4 regions of the Streptosporangium brasiliense genome follow, and region 4 is predicted to be linked to each of the others. Evidence: riboswitches for the same ligand, from Rfam matches in the RefSeq annotation. Region 4 holds a riboswitch; each other region holds the start of a gene.
The links. Region 4 has a riboswitch for cyclic di-AMP ahead of J2S55_RS23665 (C40 family peptidase). Riboswitches for the same ligand answer to the same signal wherever they lie in the genome.

Region 1 (4,203 bases), 680 kb from region 4:
GCACTGTCGGCCGGGACCACGACCTGGACACTGGCCGGTTCCGTGGTCGACGTGCCCGACCTGACGGTGATCACCAACTCGATCCGGATCGCCGACGTCTTCCACCGCTCCCCCCGCCCGGACCGCACCGTCGTGCTGACCGGCGGCGTCCGCACCCCCTCCGACGCGCTGGTCGGGCCGGTGGCCGTGGCGGCGATCCGCGGGCTCCATGTGGACACCCTGTTCCTCGGCGTGCACGGGATGAGCGCCCGCGCCGGGTTCACCACGCCCAACCTGCTGGAGGCGGAGACCAATCGCGAGCTGGTCGCCTCCGCGCACCGCCTGGTGGTGCTCGCCGACCACACCAAGTGGGGGACGGTGGGGATCAGCACGATCGCCGAGCTGGCCCAGGCCCATGTGGTGATCACCGACTCCGGCCTGCCGGAGGAAGCCCGCGACGAGCTCACCGCCCAGGTGCGCGAGCTGATCATCACCGAGCCGCAGCAGGAGAGCGAGGCGCTGAGCCGATGAAGCGCACCATCACCCACCTGGCCGACGGCCGGGAACTGTTCTACTTCGACCGGCAGGACAGTGCCGACCGCGGTGCGATCGACCAGCGGGACCTGCCGCCCCGCCCCGCGGCCTCCGAGCTGCGCTACGACCCGCTCACCGAGGAGTGGATCGCGGTGGCCGGGCACCGCCAGGGCCGCACCTTCCTCCCCCCGGCGAGCGAGTGCCCGCTGTGCCCGTCGACCCCCGGCCACCTGACCGAGGTCCCCTCAGCCTCCTACGACGTGGTCGTCTTCGAGAACCGCTTCCCCTCCTTCTCCTCCCAGATCGGCGAATACCACCAGGTCGGAGGGTTGAGCGAGGTCCGTCCGGGGGCCGGGCGGTGCGAGGTGGTCTGCTTCACCTCCGATCACGACTCCTCCTTCTCCGCGCTCTCGGCCGACCAGGTCGAGCTGGTCATGGAGGCGTGGATCGACCGTACGGCGGAGCTGTCGGCGATGCCGGGCGTGGAGCAGGTGTTCTGCTTCGAGAACCGGGGGGCGGAGATCGGGATCACCCTGGCCCACCCCCACGGCCAGATCTACGCCTACCCCTACGTGACCCCGCGCACCAAGCTCTCCCTCGCCGCGGCCGGACGCCACCGGGAGCGGACCGGCCGCAACCTGTTCGCCGACGTGCTGGCCGCCGAGCGGGAGGCCGGGATCCGCGTGGTCGCCTCGAACGAGCACTGGACGGCCTTCGTCCCCGCCGCGGCGCGCTGGCCCGTGGAGGTCCACCTCTACCCGCACCGCCAGGTCCCCGACCTGGGCGCGCTGGAGCCCGCCGAGCGCGCGGCGTTCGGTCCGCTCTACACGGAGGTGCTGCGCCGCCTGGACGGGCTGTACGGCGTGGTCATGCCGTACGTCGCGGCCTGGCACCAGGCGCCGGTGAACGTCGGGCGCGACCTCTCCTATGCGCACCTGGAGCTGTTCAGCATCCGGCGGGCGCCGAACAAGCTGAAGTATCTCGCCGGGTCGGAGTCGGCCATGGGGGCTTTCGTGAACGACGTCCTTCCCGAGGAGGCGGCGCGCCTTTTGCGAGAAGTTGTCACAGGATGATCACTTATTAGTCTCAGATTGGGGTCGCGTTACCTGGGGTTTACCACTACTATCCTCACACATCGGACCTGATGTCCGAAATGCCTAATTCCGGGCGCGTCGCCCGGGAGCCGGGGAACCACCGCACTTGGGGTGAACCACTTCGGTGGAAGGGCTTCCTCCAGCCCGAACCCGTCAGCTAACCCGGTAGGCGGATGGAGAGGAGAGTCGTGGCGGCTCTATCCCCCACGTTCCGTCGCCATGCGGCCTTGACCATTTCCGTGGTTTCGGTCCTCGCGTTCACCTCCGGCACGGCGACCGCGGGCAGCGCGGCCCCCAAGCCCAAGACCGCGGGCAGCGCGGCCCCCAAACCCAAGGAGTCCCAGCTCCGCGCCGAACTGGCCGACCTGAACAAGCGGGTCGACACGCTCATCGAGACCTACGCCGCCAAGCGCGAGTCCCTCAGGAAGGCCCAGGCCGCGGAGGTGGTCGCCAAGGCGGACCTGCGCAAGGCCGAGACCGCCTACCAGGAGGCCGACAAGCAGGTCGACTCCATCGCCCAGCTCCGCTACCAGAGCAGCACCGGCGACCTGCCGTCCCTGCTGTTCTCCACCAACGTCGACATGGGCGGCGCCGCGATCATGCAGCAGCTCACCGCCCAGCAGAGCGCCTACCTGCAGGGCTTCGCCCAGAGCCGGGACCTGAAGAAACAGGCGGCGGAGAAGGCGGCCGGGCTCACCGAGCAGATCGGCCAGGAGGCCGCGGCGGTGGCCACCCAGCGCAAGGAGGCCGAGAAGCTGATCGACGCCATCGAGAAGAAACTCGACGCGCTCGTCCCCACGGGCTCCGGCCGCCGGGCCGACGGCAGTTGGGCGCCCCAACTGCCCACGGGCGCCGACAACATCACCGACCGCACCCGGATCATGCGCGAGGCCATCGAGAAGCGCTTCGCCCTGCCCTACACGGTCGGCTGCTACCGGGCCGTGAACGACGGCGGCGAACACCCGCTCGGCCGCGCCTGCGACTTCATGATGAGCACCGGCGGTTCGATGCCCTCGGCCGCCCACGTCAAGCTCGGCGACGAGATCGCCGCCTGGGCCGTCAAGAACAGGGCCAGCCTCGGCGTCAAATACGTGATCTGGCGCCAGCGCATCAACTCCGGCTCCGGCTGGCGTCCCATGTCCGACCGCGGCGGCGTCACCGCCAACCACTTCGACCACACGCACATCTCGATGTACTAGCGTCCTGCTGCCCTGTCCCGTCCCGTCCTGTCCTGTCCTGTCCTGACCTGACCTGACCTGACCTGCGCCTGCGCCTGCGCCGCTGTGGCGACGGTCCTGACGGACACGCGGCGACCTTGATGCGGGCGGCGAGCCGCAGCGCGACACTTCCGGAAGCGGGACGTCACGCGGCTTGCCGCCCCTCGGCGGAGCGAGGACGCGCTCCTGCTTGCCGCCGAGCGGCTTGACCTGCCCACGCGCGTGGACGATGCCGCGCGGGCGCAGGCCGGGGCGCCCGACTGTTCCCGGACAGCCGGCTTGTGGGCGTATCCCACACGGCGACTTGCAGCGACTTGGGGCGAGTAGTGCTCGTTGAGCACTTCCTGCGACGCCTCCATGTATCTACCTTCTTCTCTCCCAGACGCTCTGTCGGGTTGTGTCCCCGGCTGTCCTGAAGTCGCTGGACACCCCAGGCAGCCTCCCCAGAGTGCGGACGGCGCTGCTGGAGCGCACGCGCTGTCACATGGCCGGCAGCGCCGCCCGGACAGGCTTTCCGGCGGTCCCAGTGGCCTCCAGTCGGTTTCCAGTGCGTGCCGCGACAATCGGCCCCTGATCGATCGGCCTTGGCGGAGCTGCTTGAGGGGTGCGTGGTGAGGGGGACCCAAGCCGGTTGCACGGCCGCGGAGCGCAGCCATCCGTGCCCGGCACGGCGGATCGGCTCCCTGTCAGAGATCGCCCCGATGAAGGGATGAAGGATGGACAGGTTGTTCCGGAGAAAGATCCACGGACTCGCGGCTGTACTGCTGATCCCGCTGCTCCTGGTGTCCACGGCCACTGTCGTGCATGCCGGTGCGCGGGCAGCGCCGTCCGCCCAGGCGGCGCCGCCCGACGGAAAGGGGACGGAGCGGGAGAAGCGGAGGGAGAAGGCGGAGGAGAAGCGGAAGGGGTCACCGGACGGCCTGGTGGACCTGCACATCACCGCCGCGCCACCCGAGGGGTTCAAGCGGCCCGCCCGAGTGCGCAAGCTCGTCGAGGGCAGAGCCCCGTCCCTGACCCTCGCATCGGCTCCGTACGGCGAGCTGGAGAGGGTCGAGCACCAGCCGGGGTGGGGAAACCAGGTGAAAGTCGTCGGCTGGGCCATGGACGACGCCTCGGCCACCGCGCCCAGCCAGGTGCTGGTCTACAACAGGACATCGTCCTGGTGGACCACCGCTGACGCCTATCGGCCCGATGTCGCACATTGGGGGACAGGCGACCGCCATGGCTTCGACCTGATGGTGCCGATCGCCAATCCTGGACGGAACACCGTCTGCGTGACGCTCTATGATCACACGGCCACCGTGCCCGGCCCGGAGATGTGCGCGGGTTTCACGGTCGCCGACCCGATCGGGGCCATGACCGGCCTGGGGTGGGAGGGC
Region 2 (4,203 bases), 320 kb from region 4:
CGATGTCGCCGAGGGCGAGGGCACGGCCGCGGCGGTCCAGGGCGCAGAGGCGGTCGAGTTCGGCCACGGCCTGGCGGCCCGCGTCGGCGGCGTGGGTGACGGCCTCGGCGGCGCGGACCGGGTCGTCGAGGCGGAGGGCGGCGGCCGAGGCGACCACGATCCCGGTGAGCCGGTGGGCGGCCACGTCGTGGAGTTCGGCGGCGAGGCGGTCGCGTTCGGTGATGGCAGCCAGCCGGGGCACGGCCTCGGCGGCGGCCCGGTAGGCGGCGAGCGCCGCACGGTCGGCCCTGCGGCGGCGGTGGGAACGCCCGGTGGCCCACGCCATCGCGGCGCCGCCCGCCGTGAGCCCTCCCGCTCCGACGGAGTCCTGGAGACTCCCGCCGTGCATGACGGCCACGAGGGTGACGGCCGGCGCGGCGGCGACCGCTCCGATCGCCGCCGGCCCGGCCGTGCCGTACACCGCCAGTGCGTAAAGGACCGTGAGGAGCACCGCGCAACCGAGGGCGATCAGCACGGGCCCACATTACTGTCGGCATCGCCTACGGCCGCGGGTCCCGGGCGGCGCTCACCCGGACGGCGGACCCGGGCCGCCCGCCGGATCCGCCGGGACGCCGGGAGCCCGGAGGTTGGGAGAAGCCCGTGGACGGTGGGTGTGGGAGCCGTTGACCGGGCTGGGACCGGTGGCCTTTTCCCGCCGCCGGCGTCGGCGGTGCCGACCTCGTCCCGGTCCTGCGGCGGATGGATGCCATGACCGCGGCTTTGCCCGGGATGGGGACGGGCATTCCTGGATCTTCCGGGGAGCGGGCACAGGCCCGGCTGATGGGTGTTTTCATCGACTCATAGGCGTGTGCGGAGGTAATGAGGGCCGCCGATAAAGGGCCGGCACGCCGGCCGCGGCCATGGCGAGGGAGATCCCGCCCCTGTCCGCCGAGGGGCCGCATTCAGCCGGGAGAAGGGGTGTATCCCCAGCTCAACGGCTTGATCACCGATAAGCCGTTAAGTAACTCTCCTAACAGTTCCAATGGGGTCGGCGTTCCCGGTAGGCACGGTCAAGGCTTGACCAATGGCCTTTTCTTGGCTGTTGAGGTAGATCTTCTGGGGTTTCCATGGGTTTTGTTTTGCTTTGCCCCTGAATGGGGGGTAGTGTCCTATTCGTGATCGGTTGGCGACCTGCCCTTCAATAGAAGGAGCGGCCGGCCGACGTCGAATCCCGGAGGCCCTCAGGGTCACGGGAACCGGGGACCCACTTCTTGGGGTGAATCCGCCGCGAACGTGCGGCGGTAGGGCAACTCCACCGCCCGAATCCGTCAGCTAACCCGGTAGACGAGATGGAGAGGAGATCACCACATGGGGCACCACGCCCTCTTGCCGCCGGCGTCCACCCCGTTGGTGCCGGCCCTCTAAGACTTCCTCGCCGCGTCCGAACGCGGCCCCCCGCCGCGCTCCGCGTAGCGCCAGCACAGCTTGCTACGCCTCTTCTGTCCTGTGAGCGCGTATCCGCCTGCGCCTCTTCACGGCGCACGCGCCTCCCCGTTCCCTCGCGAAAGAGTCTTTTTACCTCATGCGTTTCTCCCTTGGTATGCGTAAGAACCGTTTCGTGGCCGCCGCCCTCCTCGGTGCGAGTGTCCTGACCTCCTCGGCCGTCGTCTCGGCTCTCCCCGCAGCGGCCGACACCGGCGCCTCCACCCCCGGCTCCGGCTCCGGCTCCGGCTCCGAGGTCGTCCTCCTGAAGGGCTCGACCAAGGCCTCCTACTTCTGGGACGACTCCTCCGGCCGCGCCGGGGACACCGGCCTGCCCGCAAGCGGCAAGCCGATGCAGAAGGGCATGATCGCCAGCCCGAGCTGGCCGCTGATGACCGAGGGTTACGTCGTCTACAAGGGCAAGAAGGCCAAGTTCTTCGTCGGCGACCGCGGCCCCGGCGTGCCCTCCAGCAGCGGTGTCATGATCGACCTCGACGCCAAGACCTTCGCCGACCTGACCGGCGGCACGTTCAACTCCGACACGCTCGGTGTGGACGGCAACGGTGGCATGGGCCACATCAAGGTCGACTACGTCATCACCAAGTGGGGCAGCGGCCCGGGCAAGAAGAACCAGCCCGTGCCGTTCTCCGCGGGCGCGTGGGGCCGGATCGACAACAACCCGGCCACCCCGCCGCAGGTGGTCAACAAGTAACCCCGAGGCTCGCCTCCCCAGCGAGACTCGCCCCCGCAGAAGCTCGCCTCCCGCGAAGACAGGAGCGGACGCCCACACCGGGCGTCCGCTCTTGCTCTCATTTCCACAGAATGACATTCTGTCCGGCATGACCAGCATGGCATCCGGTGTGACCGGTGCGGCGGGAGCGCCATGACCCGGCGCGCCCGGGCGAACGGCATCGAGCTCGCCTACGACACCTTCGGCGCGCCCGGAGGCCGCCCGCTCCTTATGATCATGGGGCTCGGCGCCCAGCGCATCCACTGGGACGAGGGGCTCTGCGAGCTGCTCGCCGACCGCGGGCACCACGTGGTCCGCTTCGACAACCGGGACGCCGGGGAGTCCACCCACCTCCACGGCGCCGCCGTGCCCGCCTTCGGCGGCGACGGGCAGCCCCCCTACCTGCTGGGCGACATGGCCGACGACGCCGCCGGGCTGCTCGACGCGCTCGGGTGGGAGTCCGCCCACGTGGTCGGCGCCTCGATGGGCGGCATGATCGCCCAGACGCTGGCGATCCGCTCCCCGCACCGGGTGCGCAGCCTCACCTCCATCATGTCCACCCCCAGCGTGCACGCCGCCCCGCCCACCGAGGCCGCGATGGCGGCGCTCATGGCGCCCGTCTCGCTCGACCGCGAGGCGGCCATCCGGCAGTCGCTGCTGACCTGGGAGGTCATCGGCTCGCCGGGCTACCCGCTCGACCGCGAGCGGATCGCCCGGCTGGCCGGGCTGAGCTACGACCGCTGCTACGACCCGGCGGGGACGGCCAGGCAGCTCGCCGGGATCATCGCCTCCGGTGACCGCGCGCCGCTGCTGAAGAACATCACGGTGCCCACCCTCGTGATGCACGGCGAGGACGACCAGCTCGTGCCGCTGCCCGGCGGGGTCGCCACGGCCGAGGCGGTCCCCGGGGCCAGGCTGATCACCTTTCCCGGCATGGGCCACGACCTGCCGCGCCCGCTCTGGCCCGAGTTCGTCGCCGCGATCGACGAGCTCACCTCCGCCGCCGAGCGTTGAGCTCCGGTACGGCCCGCGCCTCCCGGGGCGCAAGCCGTACCGGAGGATCAGATTTCGAGCTTCTCCTCGATGCCGCGCATGTTGTGCCGCGCGAGCGCCAGGTTGGCCCGGCTGCGGTCCAGCGCCAGATAGAGGAAGAGCCCCTTGCCGCCCCGGCCGCTGACCGGGCGGATCACGTGGTACTGGCCGCTGAGCGTGATGAGGATGTCCTCGATGCCGTCCTTGAGGCCCAGCGACTCCATGGTCCGCATCTTGGCCTTGACGACCTCGGTGTTGCCGGCCGCGGCGATCTGGAGGTCCAGGTCCTTGGAGCCGCCGAGGGCGCCGAGGGCCATGCCGCTGTTGTAGTCCACGACCACCGCGCCGAGGGCACCGTCGATCGCCATCATCTCCTTGAGAGAGATGTCCATGTTGCCCATGTCTTCTCCGATCACTGGGATATCGATATGCGGGACGTGATGGCGGCCAGGTTCGCCGCCGTCTTGCGGCCCTCCAGTCGCAGCAGCCCGAGATTGGTCCCCGGGCGGGCGAGAACTGTGAGGACGATTTCTGGGCCCGCGGCGTAGAAGGCCGCGTAGCCGTTGGTGCCCGAGATCAACGTCTCCTCGAAGGCGCCCTTGCCGGCCATGTCCGTCATCCGGCGGCTGAGGGCCAGCATCGCCGACGACAGCGCGCCGATCTGCTCGACGTCGCCGTTGAGATCGCTGGCTATCGTCAGGCCGTCCACGCTGCACGCGATGCTTCCGTTCACGTCCGTCATGCGCTCCCGCAGCAGCGCCATCTCCCGGCGTATCTCGTCACGTAGCAGCGCCGCCTCCCGGCGCACCTCGTCACGCGCTTCCACGGGCGTCCTCCTTCCGATCAGCTTCAGCGTCCGCAGCCTTATAGGCATCGGAACAAGCTCACCGAGCACCTGCGGCGTGGATGTCCCGTCCTGCGGGGCGGGGAGGGGGTCAAGTGAGTGCCTCCAATGCGTCTCTGAGCCGGATGAGCAGGTT
Region 3 (4,203 bases), 1.2 Mb from region 4:
GAGACCGGGGCCGGCGGCGGGGCTCCCCCGCCGCCGGTCCTGGGTCTCGTACGCGGGTCCCAGGTCTCGCACGCGGGTCCCGATTTCGTACGCCGGGCTCGGGTCTCGCACTGGGCTCTGGGTCTCGTACGCCGGGCCTCGGGTCTCGCCCACCGGACCCCGGCTCCGGCTCTCGCCCGCCGGGCCCGGCTCGGTCGGCCCGGCCCGGCGCCGTCGCGAGGAGTCCCGGCTCCCGGGCTCTCAGCTCCCGGTCCTCACGTTCGCCGGCTTCCACGTTCGCCGGTTCTCACGTTCGCCGGCTCTCAGCCGTTCACCGCCGCCGGCTTCCGGGTTTTCACCGCCTGGCACCTGGACCTCACCGCAGTCGGCTCCTGGGCTCTCACGGCCGCTCTCACGGTGTGTCCGCCCTCGCTCTTCCGGGAGTGCGGGCCAGCCCGGCCATGAGCCAGCGCAGCGCCTCGGCGAACAGCTCGGACGGCACCGCGGCGCGGTCGACGCGGCGTTGCGTGACGAGCCCTTCGAAGAGCCCGATGATCGCGGTCGCCACGGCGGCCGGGTCGTGTGCCGCGCAGCGCGGGGCCACCAGGCGGGCGACAGCCGTACGGGGGGCCCACCAGCGGGCGGCCAGACGGTCGAGTAATTCCGGCCGGGTCAGCGCATAGCGCAGAAACTCCATTTCCAGCGTGCTCCAGGCCGTGTGTCGATCGGCCACCCCGGCCAGATAGTCGCCGAATGCCGCAAAGGCGGTCTCGTCGTCCTCACATTGGGAGGGGATTTCCCCGACGCCGTCAAGGGGGTGGGCGGCGTGCTCGTCGAAGAGTGCGAGGAAGAGGTCATCTTTTCCGGTGAAATGTGAGTAGACGGCACCGACCGTGTGGCCCGCCCTGGAGGCGATCTCGTCGACCGAGGCCCCGGCGAAACCTTGTTCTGCGAAGACTTCGCCCGCGGCGGTCAGCAGGCGCTTGCGGGTGCGCGCCTTGGCTTGGCTGCGACTTAACCGCAAAGGCACTGACATATCATGAGTACTTCACGTAGCGGACGCTATGTCAATAGCGTCCGTCGCCCCTATGGAGATCGGAGCTTGACGACCTTTGAACAAGGCGTTTACCGTTCCTGACGGGCGGCCTTGATTCCAACATACTCACGCCTGAGTTCAGTGCGGGGGGAGCGACTCTAGATGGCATATCCCGAAGTGGATTCCCGTCGCGGCGAAAGCCTCCTGGGCATGGGCGAGATCGGTCTAAGTGACGAAGATCTCGTGCTCCTGGCAGAACTTGCCAAGGGCGTCACCGTGGACCGGGTGGGGCGTCGTCTCGACATCAGTGGCCGGACCGTCCGGCGCAGACTCCGTGGGATCTGCGACCGTATCGGTGTCGCCACGGCGATCGAGGCCGTGGCCTGGGCCGCCCGCCGCCGTCTGATCTAGCTCCTGCGGAGGGTCGGCCCGCCGCCCGGCCCGCGGCCTCGGCAGGAACCCACGGCCCGCAGCCCGCAGCCCGACCCGTGACCTCGGCAAGGGGATCGCGGCCGCGGCCCCAGTCAGGGATCCGGCCTAGGTCAGGGATCCGGCCTCGGCAAGGGATCCCAGAGACCCCGGCCGCCGCGGCCTCAGGCCCGGCGGCTCAGTCCGCGACCCGGACGCCTCCGGCGAAGGGCCGGTTCTCGATCGAGGCGATGTGGATGACGTCACCGGTCTGGGGGGCGTGGACCATCAGGCCGGCGCCGATGTAGATCCCGACGTGGTGCAGGTCGCTGTAGAAGAAGACCAGGTCGCCCGGGCGGAGCTGCTCCTTGGAGATGTGGGTGCCCGCGGTCCACTGGTCGCCGGTGTAGTGCGGCAGGCTGATGCCGACCTTCTGGTAGGCCCACATGACCAGGCCGGAGCAGTCGAAGGAGTTGGGCCCCTCGGCGCCCCAGACATACGGCTTGAGCTGCTGGCTGAGTGCCCAGCGGGCGGCTTCGGCGGCCTTGCCGCTGCCGACGACCGGCACGCTGATCTTCACCCGGTTGCCCCGGGTGGTCTTGGCCCGGCTGCGCACCTCGCTGAAGAGGTCGCTCTCGACCCTGGTGACGAGCCGCTCGATCTTGGTGCGCTTGGCGCCGATGTCGGACAGGAGGTCCTTGACCTCGGCGGTGCGGGCCTTGGCGCCGGCCTGCGCCCGCTCGGCGGCCTTGATCGCCTGGGCGACCTGGGCGACCTCCTCGTTCTGCTGCTGCTGGAGGGCGTAGCTCGTGGTCGCCAGGTCGAGGAAGGTGTCGGGGTCGGCGGACTGGGTGAAGGCGAGGGTCGAGCCCAGGCCCCCCGACATGTAGTTGCTCTGCGCCAGGAGGCTGGCCTTGGTGCGCCGGGCCGCCAGCTCGGACTCGCTGACGGCGAGGGTCTTCTTGGCGCTCGCGGCGGCGCGCTGCGCCTGCTTGAGCTTGACCCGCCCGCCGTTGTACTGCTCGGTGAGCGTTTCGATCTCGGTGTGCAGCTTCTCGACCTGTTTGGCGAGCTCCTGGAGACCGGGCTGCGGGTCGGCGGTGGCCGAGACCAGAGGGGTGCCGAGGGTCAGGGAGGCGAACGCCAGTCCGATGACCGTCATGCGGCGGGTGAGTCCACGTGAGGCGTGTTCTCGACGGCGGGCATGTCTGCCCGCGCGCTCTCTCCCACGGTCACGCGTGCGCTTCACCAACAGGCTCCTCTCTCGGCCGCCTACCGGGTTAGCTGACGGGTTCGGGCCGGAGGCAGCCCTACCGAGGGTGCTGGTGCCACCTCGGATTCACCCCGGGGGACTAAAGGGTGGGTCCCCGGTTCCCCGGGTCCGGGGATTCGGCGGTTCAGCGCTTTAACATCGCTGACATCGAGCACGGACATTAGTGCAATTGGAGGTTCATGCTCAACCAGAACTACAAACTCGGTAGAGCTTTCACAACTGAAATGTCACGAGAAGATCACGCGACTTCATGATCGACATGCGCTCCAAGCTGGTTCTATGAGGCGCCGGGGCGGCTCGGTCGGAGGTCTCCGCAGCTCCATGACCATGTGAAAGGCGAGTTCCGCTCCTCCGTTCACACCTTCAGCCCAGCGTCATGAATCAACTACTGAGGGTCATCTGGTGGCTACGGGTCACGAGTTAAGGGTGAGCCGTAATTCGAGCGCGCCGAGGACGTACGCTGATCGGTCATGGAGCAGGTTGCGCAGCATTCCTCCACCCCGGCCGCGGACGGCGCCGGGACCGTGGGGCGGCCGGAGGCCGACGCCGCGGGCGTGGACGCGGGGCAGGGGCCGCTGGGCCGGTCGGAGGCCGCTCCGGACGCGGCCGCGGTCACGGTACGGCGTGCCCGCACGCCGGACGTGCGCGCCATCCGGCGGCTCGTCGACACCTACGGAGGAGCCGGCCCGCGCCTCCTGGAGAAGGCCACGGTCACCCTGTACGAGGACATCCAGGAATTCTGGGTGGCCGAGCGGGCCGGCGCGGTCGTGGGCTGCGGGGCGCTCCACGTCCTCTGGGAGGACCTCGCCGAGATCCGCACCCTCGCCGTCGACCCCGCCTGCCGGGGGCTGGGCATCGGTCACAAGATCGTCTCCGAGCTGATCCGCACCGCCGGCGGACTCGGGCTCCGCAGGGTCTTCTGCCTCACCTTCGAGGTCGAGTTCTTCGCCCGGCACGGTTTCCGCGAGATTCAGGGCACGCCCGTCTCCCCGGAGGTCTACGCCGAACTTCTCGCCTCATATGACGAGGGTGTCGCCGAGTTCCTCGATCTTGAGCACGTCAAGCCGAACACCTTGGGAAACACCCGGATGCTGCTCCATCTGACGCGCGATCAGGGCTGACGTGACCTTGACGGTTACCGATCAGAAAGATGACTGTTGATACCTATCTCGATACCTTGTGCTGCAGCAAGCATGTGAGCCTCACATATGGCCACATGCGCCGTCGAAGTAGTGAGGTGACGCGGTGAGCACCGGACAGCCGCCGTATCAGGATGATCCCGACCGCGATCGCACACCGTCGGGACAGCCGGAGTACGGACAGCACAATGCGGGTCGAGCCCCTGGCGAACATGATCCCGACGTGACAATTGTGGGATATCGATCGGATGCCTCACAGCCGCATACCGGTCCGGGGCAGACCCAGCCCGGTTACGGTCAGCAGCAGGGCTACGGTCAGCAGCAGGGTTACGGTCAGCAGCCGGTGACCGGCGCCTACGGCCAGCCCA
Region 4 (4,203 bases):
CGGCCGCCGGGGAGGCGATCACCATGTAGCGGTAGGACCGGGACGGGTAGTTGACGCCGAGCGCGGCCTGCGTGGCGATCATGAAGGGGCGCAGGTAGAGGCTGTGCCCCGGGGTGGTGGGGACCCACTCGCGATCGGTCTGGACGAGGAGCTCCAGCGACTCGACGAACGCCTCCTCGGGCAGCTCCGGCATGGCCATCCGCACCGCCGACTGGTTGAAGCGGGCGGCGTTGGCGTAGGGCCGGAAGGACGCGATCGCGCCGCTCTCCTGACGGTAGGCCTTCAGGCCCTCGAAGAGCTCCTGGGCGTAGTGGAAGACCGCGGTCGCCGGGTCCAGGCTCAGCGGGCCGTACGGCGTGAGCCGCGCGTCGTGCCAGCCCTCCCCCTCGGTGTAGTCGATCGAGATCATGTGATCGGTGAATGCCTGCCCGAACCCGGGGCTCGCCAGTACCTGCTCACGCTCGGCTGCGGTGCGAGCGTGGTCGGAGAGCTGCACGTCGAAGCTGAGCTTCTGAGCGGTGGTCATGGCGGAGATCCTTCTCTTGAGGCGGTCTGCCCTTGGGTCCATTCTGCGGTGGACCCAGGTAACGGGAAACTACTGCATCTGTGTCGAAAACCGGCACTGCCGGGATAAAACGAAGACGCGCCTGGCAGCTTCTGTGAGCCGCCAGACGCGTCTGGGTGGGGGAGGCGGCTCTGTCAGCCGGCTACTCGGGCGGTGATGTCGTCACCGATCTCGTGAGTGGTCCGGCCGGTCCAGCCGGTGAGCCGCTCGACCAGGTCGTCGGCGACGGCCTGCTCGACCTTGGCGGCCTCGTCGGCCAGCCCGAGGTGGTCCAGGAGCATGGCGACCGACAGGATCGTGGCGGTCGGGTCGGCCTTGCCCTGGCCCGCGATGTCGGGGGCGCTGCCGTGGACCGGCTCGAACATGCTCGGCGCGGTCCGGTCGGGGTTGATGTTGCCGCTGGCCGCCAGGCCGATGCCGCCGGCGACGGCGGCGCCGATGTCGGTGATGATGTCGCCGAAGAGGTTGTCGGTGACGATCACGTCGAACCGCTCCGGCTGGGTGACGAAGAACATCGAGGCCGCGTCGACGTGGCAGTAGTCGGTCTGGACGTCGGGGTATTCCAGGCCGACCCGGTCGAACGTGCGGGCCCAGAGGTCACCGGCGTAGGTGAGCACGTTGGTCTTGTGGACCAGCGTCAGCTTCTTGCGGGGACGGGCGAGCGCCTTGTCGAAGGCGTAGCGGACGACGCGCTCGACGCCGAAGGCGGTGTTCAGCGACTCCTGGGTGGCGACCTCGTGCGGGGTGCCGCGGCGCAGCACGCCGCCCGCGCCCGCGTAGAGGCTCTCGGTGCCCTCACGGACGACGACCATGTCGATGTCCTCGGGGCGGGCCTTGCCCAGCGGGGTCTCGACGCCGGGGAAGAGCTTGACCGGACGGAGGTTGACGTAGTGGTCGAGCTCGAAGCGGAGCCTGAGCAGCAGGTCGCGCTCCAGGATGCCCGGCGGCACGCTGGGGTCGCCGATCGCGCCGAGCAGGATCGCGTCGTATCCGCGCAGCTCGTCCAGGACCGCGTCGGGAAGGGTCTCACCGGTCCGGTGGTAGCGCTTGGCGCCGAGATCGTAGGTGACGGTCTCCACCTTCGTGCCGACCGCTTCGAGCACCTTCAGGCCCTCGGTGACGACCTCGACTCCGATCCCGTCCCCGGGGATGACTGCCAGACGAATGTTGCGCGAATCCATGCAGGCACCTTACCGGTCCGTCTCGGTAATCGAACACCGATCTCACCCATCGGACATTTTCGCGCGTACGGGACCTCATGATCCACAGCAGTCTCGACCCCTGTGATCCCTTTGTCCGCTTTTGCGACGTATTGACCCTTTCGTTAAGTTTCGTTATGGTCCTCTGCATTCGAACCGATGCCTAATCCGCCGGGCCGTCCCCCCTTCGGCCTGCGCGGAGCCGGGGAACCACTTCCGGGACCCACGGCCGCCCAGGACTCCGCGCTTCGCCTGGCGGAGCCATGTCCTGAGCCGCCTTCACGGATCCCTTGGGGCGAATCAGCGCTTCGCGCGCCGTAGGGCGGCCTCCACGCCCGAGCCCGACAGCTAACCCGGCCGGCCCTATGGAAGGAACCATCCTGTCCGGCAAGATTCGCCCCCGCGTCCTGTCCCTGCTCGTCGCCGGCACCGCCGTGCTCGCGACCCCGTCTCTCGCGCTGGCCGACTCCCCCAAGGCCGACTCTCCCAAGGCCCCCGCCCCCGCCCCCGTCACCGCCACCGCGCCGCTCACCGGGCCCAAGCTCAAGGAGATCATCACCAAGGATGCTCCCGTGCCCGCCTGGAAGAAGGCCGTGAAGTGGGCCATGTCCAAGCGCGGCACGCCCTACGTCTGGGGCGGCACCGGCAACGGCGGCTTCGACTGCTCCGGCCTGATGCTCCGCGCCTACGGCGCCGCCGGGATCAAGCTGCCCCGCGTGGCCGCCGCCCAGTACGCGGCGTTCTCCAAGAAGGTCTCCTGGAAGAACCTCAAGCCCGGCGACCTCGTCTTCTTCCACAATCTCGGGCACGTCGGCATGATCACCAAGCCGGGTTACATGGTCCACGCCCCGCAGACCGGCGACGTGGTCAAGGAGGAGAAGCTCAACTCCTGGCGTCGCAGCACGTTCGTCGGCGGCGTCCGCCCCGACCGCACGGGCGTCAAGCTCGCCGCCGAACAGGCCAAGCTCGCGGCCCAGCCCGCCCCCACGATGCTCCAGGCCACCCCCTGATCCCCGGAGGGCGCCGGTCACCCGGACCGGCGCCCCGCGGGTCGGAATGAGAGCCCTACCCGGCTAGCGGGTGGGAGCGCCCCCGTTGTCGCGGCGGTCCAGGGCGGTCTGGAGCGCGTCGGCGGCCTCGTCTTCGGCGTCTTCGGGACGGTTCCAGGGATACATGTCGTACATGGCGATTCTCATCTCGGTCGCATGCGGGCAGGGAGAGATGGTCCGGACTCCGGTCACGGATCGGACCGGGCCTGAGTGCCGCGGGTCCGGATCGCGGACCGGCGGCGCGGGGCCGGCGTGCGCCGCCACACCGCGGCGGGCTGCCGGCCTGCCCTGTCAGGCCCCGCCGCGGCAGGTAATGAGTGCGAGAACCTGGCGCATTTCCTGCCAGGTTACCTGCCCGTACGGACACCGTCCCGCACTCCGTACACACTTCTCACATGCTGAGACGCACAACGGCTGCCGCCCCCGGCTTCCCGGGGACGGCAGCCGTCGCCGTACGCGCTAGTCGGCCAGGTCGACCGAGCGGCCGCTGTCGGCGCCGATCTCGGCGCCGATCACGTCGAGCACGTCGGCCGGGATGGCGGAGTCGACGGTCAGCGCGATGAGGGCCTTGCCGCCCTTCGCGTCCCGGGCCACCTGCATCGAGGCGATGTTGATGCTGTGGTCGCCGAGGATGCGGCCGACGACGCCGACGATGCCGGGGCGGTCGGTGTAGGTGAAGAACGACAGGTGGTCGGTCGGCTCGATCTCCATCTGGTAGCCGTTGACCTCGACGATCTTGGTGATCTGACGCGGGCCCGACAGGGTGCCCGAGACCGAGACCGTGCGGCCGTCGGCCAGCACGCCGCGGACGGTGACGACGTTGCGCCAGTCGGGGCTCTCGGAGCTGGTGACCAGCTCGACGGTCACGCCGCGGTCCTTGGCCAGGAGCGGGGCGTTGACGTAGGTGACCGAGTCTTCGACCACGTCGGTGAAGATGCCCTTGAGCGCCGCCAGCTCCAGCACGCGGACGTCCTGGGAGGCGATCTCACCGCGGACCTCGACGTCGAGCCTGGTGGCGACCTCGCCCGCGAGGGCGGTGAAGACCCGGCCGAGCTTCTCGGCCAGCGGCAGGCCCGGCTTGACGTCCTCGGCGACGACGCCGCCCTGGACGTTGACCGCGTCCGGCACGAACTCCCCGGCGAGGGCGAGCTTCACGCTGCGCGCGACCTGGGTGCCGGCCTTCTCCTGGGCCTCGTGGGTGGAGGCGCCCAGGTGCGGGGTGACGACGACCTGGTCCAGCTCGAACAGCGGGCTGTCGGTGACCGGCTCCTTGGGGAAGACGTCGATGCCGGCGCCGGCGACGCGGCCTTCCTTGATCGCCGAGTAGAGCGCGTTCTCGTCGATGATGCCGCCGCGGGCGACGTTGATCAGGCGCACCGACGGCTTGACC

Region 1: linked by a shared signal. The riboswitch ahead of J2S55_RS26840 (coiled-coil domain-containing protein) and the one ahead of J2S55_RS23665 (C40 family peptidase) in region 4 are both predicted to bind cyclic di-AMP.
Region 2: linked by a shared signal. The riboswitch ahead of J2S55_RS25155 (hypothetical protein) and the one ahead of J2S55_RS23665 (C40 family peptidase) in region 4 are both predicted to bind cyclic di-AMP.
Region 3: linked by a shared signal. The riboswitch ahead of J2S55_RS18185 (C40 family peptidase) and the one ahead of J2S55_RS23665 (C40 family peptidase) in region 4 are both predicted to bind cyclic di-AMP.

Annotation. Positions count from the first base shown of each region.
Region 1 covers NZ_JAUSRB010000002.1:3,948,543-3,952,745, reverse strand. The annotation lists gene J2S55_RS26850 (DeoR/GlpR family DNA-binding transcription regulator) at 1-510, shown strand, start outside; gene galT (galactose-1-phosphate uridylyltransferase) at 507-1,586, shown strand; cyclic di-AMP (ydaO/yuaA leader) riboswitch at 1,658-1,793, shown strand; gene J2S55_RS26840 (coiled-coil domain-containing protein) at 1,835-2,806, shown strand; gene J2S55_RS26835 (fibronectin type III domain-containing protein) at 3,541-4,203, shown strand, end outside.
Region 2 covers NZ_JAUSRB010000002.1:3,583,566-3,587,768, forward strand. The annotation lists gene J2S55_RS25150 (ATP-binding protein) at 1-514, opposite strand, end outside; cyclic di-AMP (ydaO/yuaA leader) riboswitch at 1,192-1,341, shown strand; gene J2S55_RS25155 (hypothetical protein) at 1,580-2,173, shown strand; gene J2S55_RS25160 (alpha/beta fold hydrolase) at 2,345-3,205, shown strand; gene J2S55_RS25165 (hypothetical protein) at 3,253-3,624, opposite strand; gene J2S55_RS25170 (roadblock/LC7 domain-containing protein) at 3,636-4,049, opposite strand; gene J2S55_RS25175 (DUF4388 domain-containing protein) at 4,159-4,203, opposite strand, start outside.
Region 3 covers NZ_JAUSRB010000002.1:2,032,460-2,036,662, forward strand. The annotation lists gene J2S55_RS18175 (TetR/AcrR family transcriptional regulator) at 392-1,009, opposite strand; gene J2S55_RS18180 (LuxR C-terminal-related transcriptional regulator) at 1,226-1,426, shown strand; gene J2S55_RS18185 (C40 family peptidase) at 1,623-2,585, opposite strand; cyclic di-AMP (ydaO/yuaA leader) riboswitch at 2,678-2,828, opposite strand; gene J2S55_RS18190 (amino-acid N-acetyltransferase) at 3,167-3,817, shown strand; gene J2S55_RS18195 (RDD family protein) at 4,059-4,203, shown strand, end outside.
Region 4 covers NZ_JAUSRB010000002.1:3,266,787-3,270,989, reverse strand. The annotation lists gene J2S55_RS23675 (branched-chain amino acid aminotransferase) at 1-526, opposite strand, end outside; gene J2S55_RS23670 (3-isopropylmalate dehydrogenase) at 700-1,746, opposite strand; cyclic di-AMP (ydaO/yuaA leader) riboswitch at 1,915-2,142, shown strand; gene J2S55_RS23665 (C40 family peptidase) at 2,130-2,774, shown strand; gene J2S55_RS23660 (hypothetical protein) at 2,838-2,960, opposite strand; gene serA (phosphoglycerate dehydrogenase) at 3,273-4,203, opposite strand, start outside.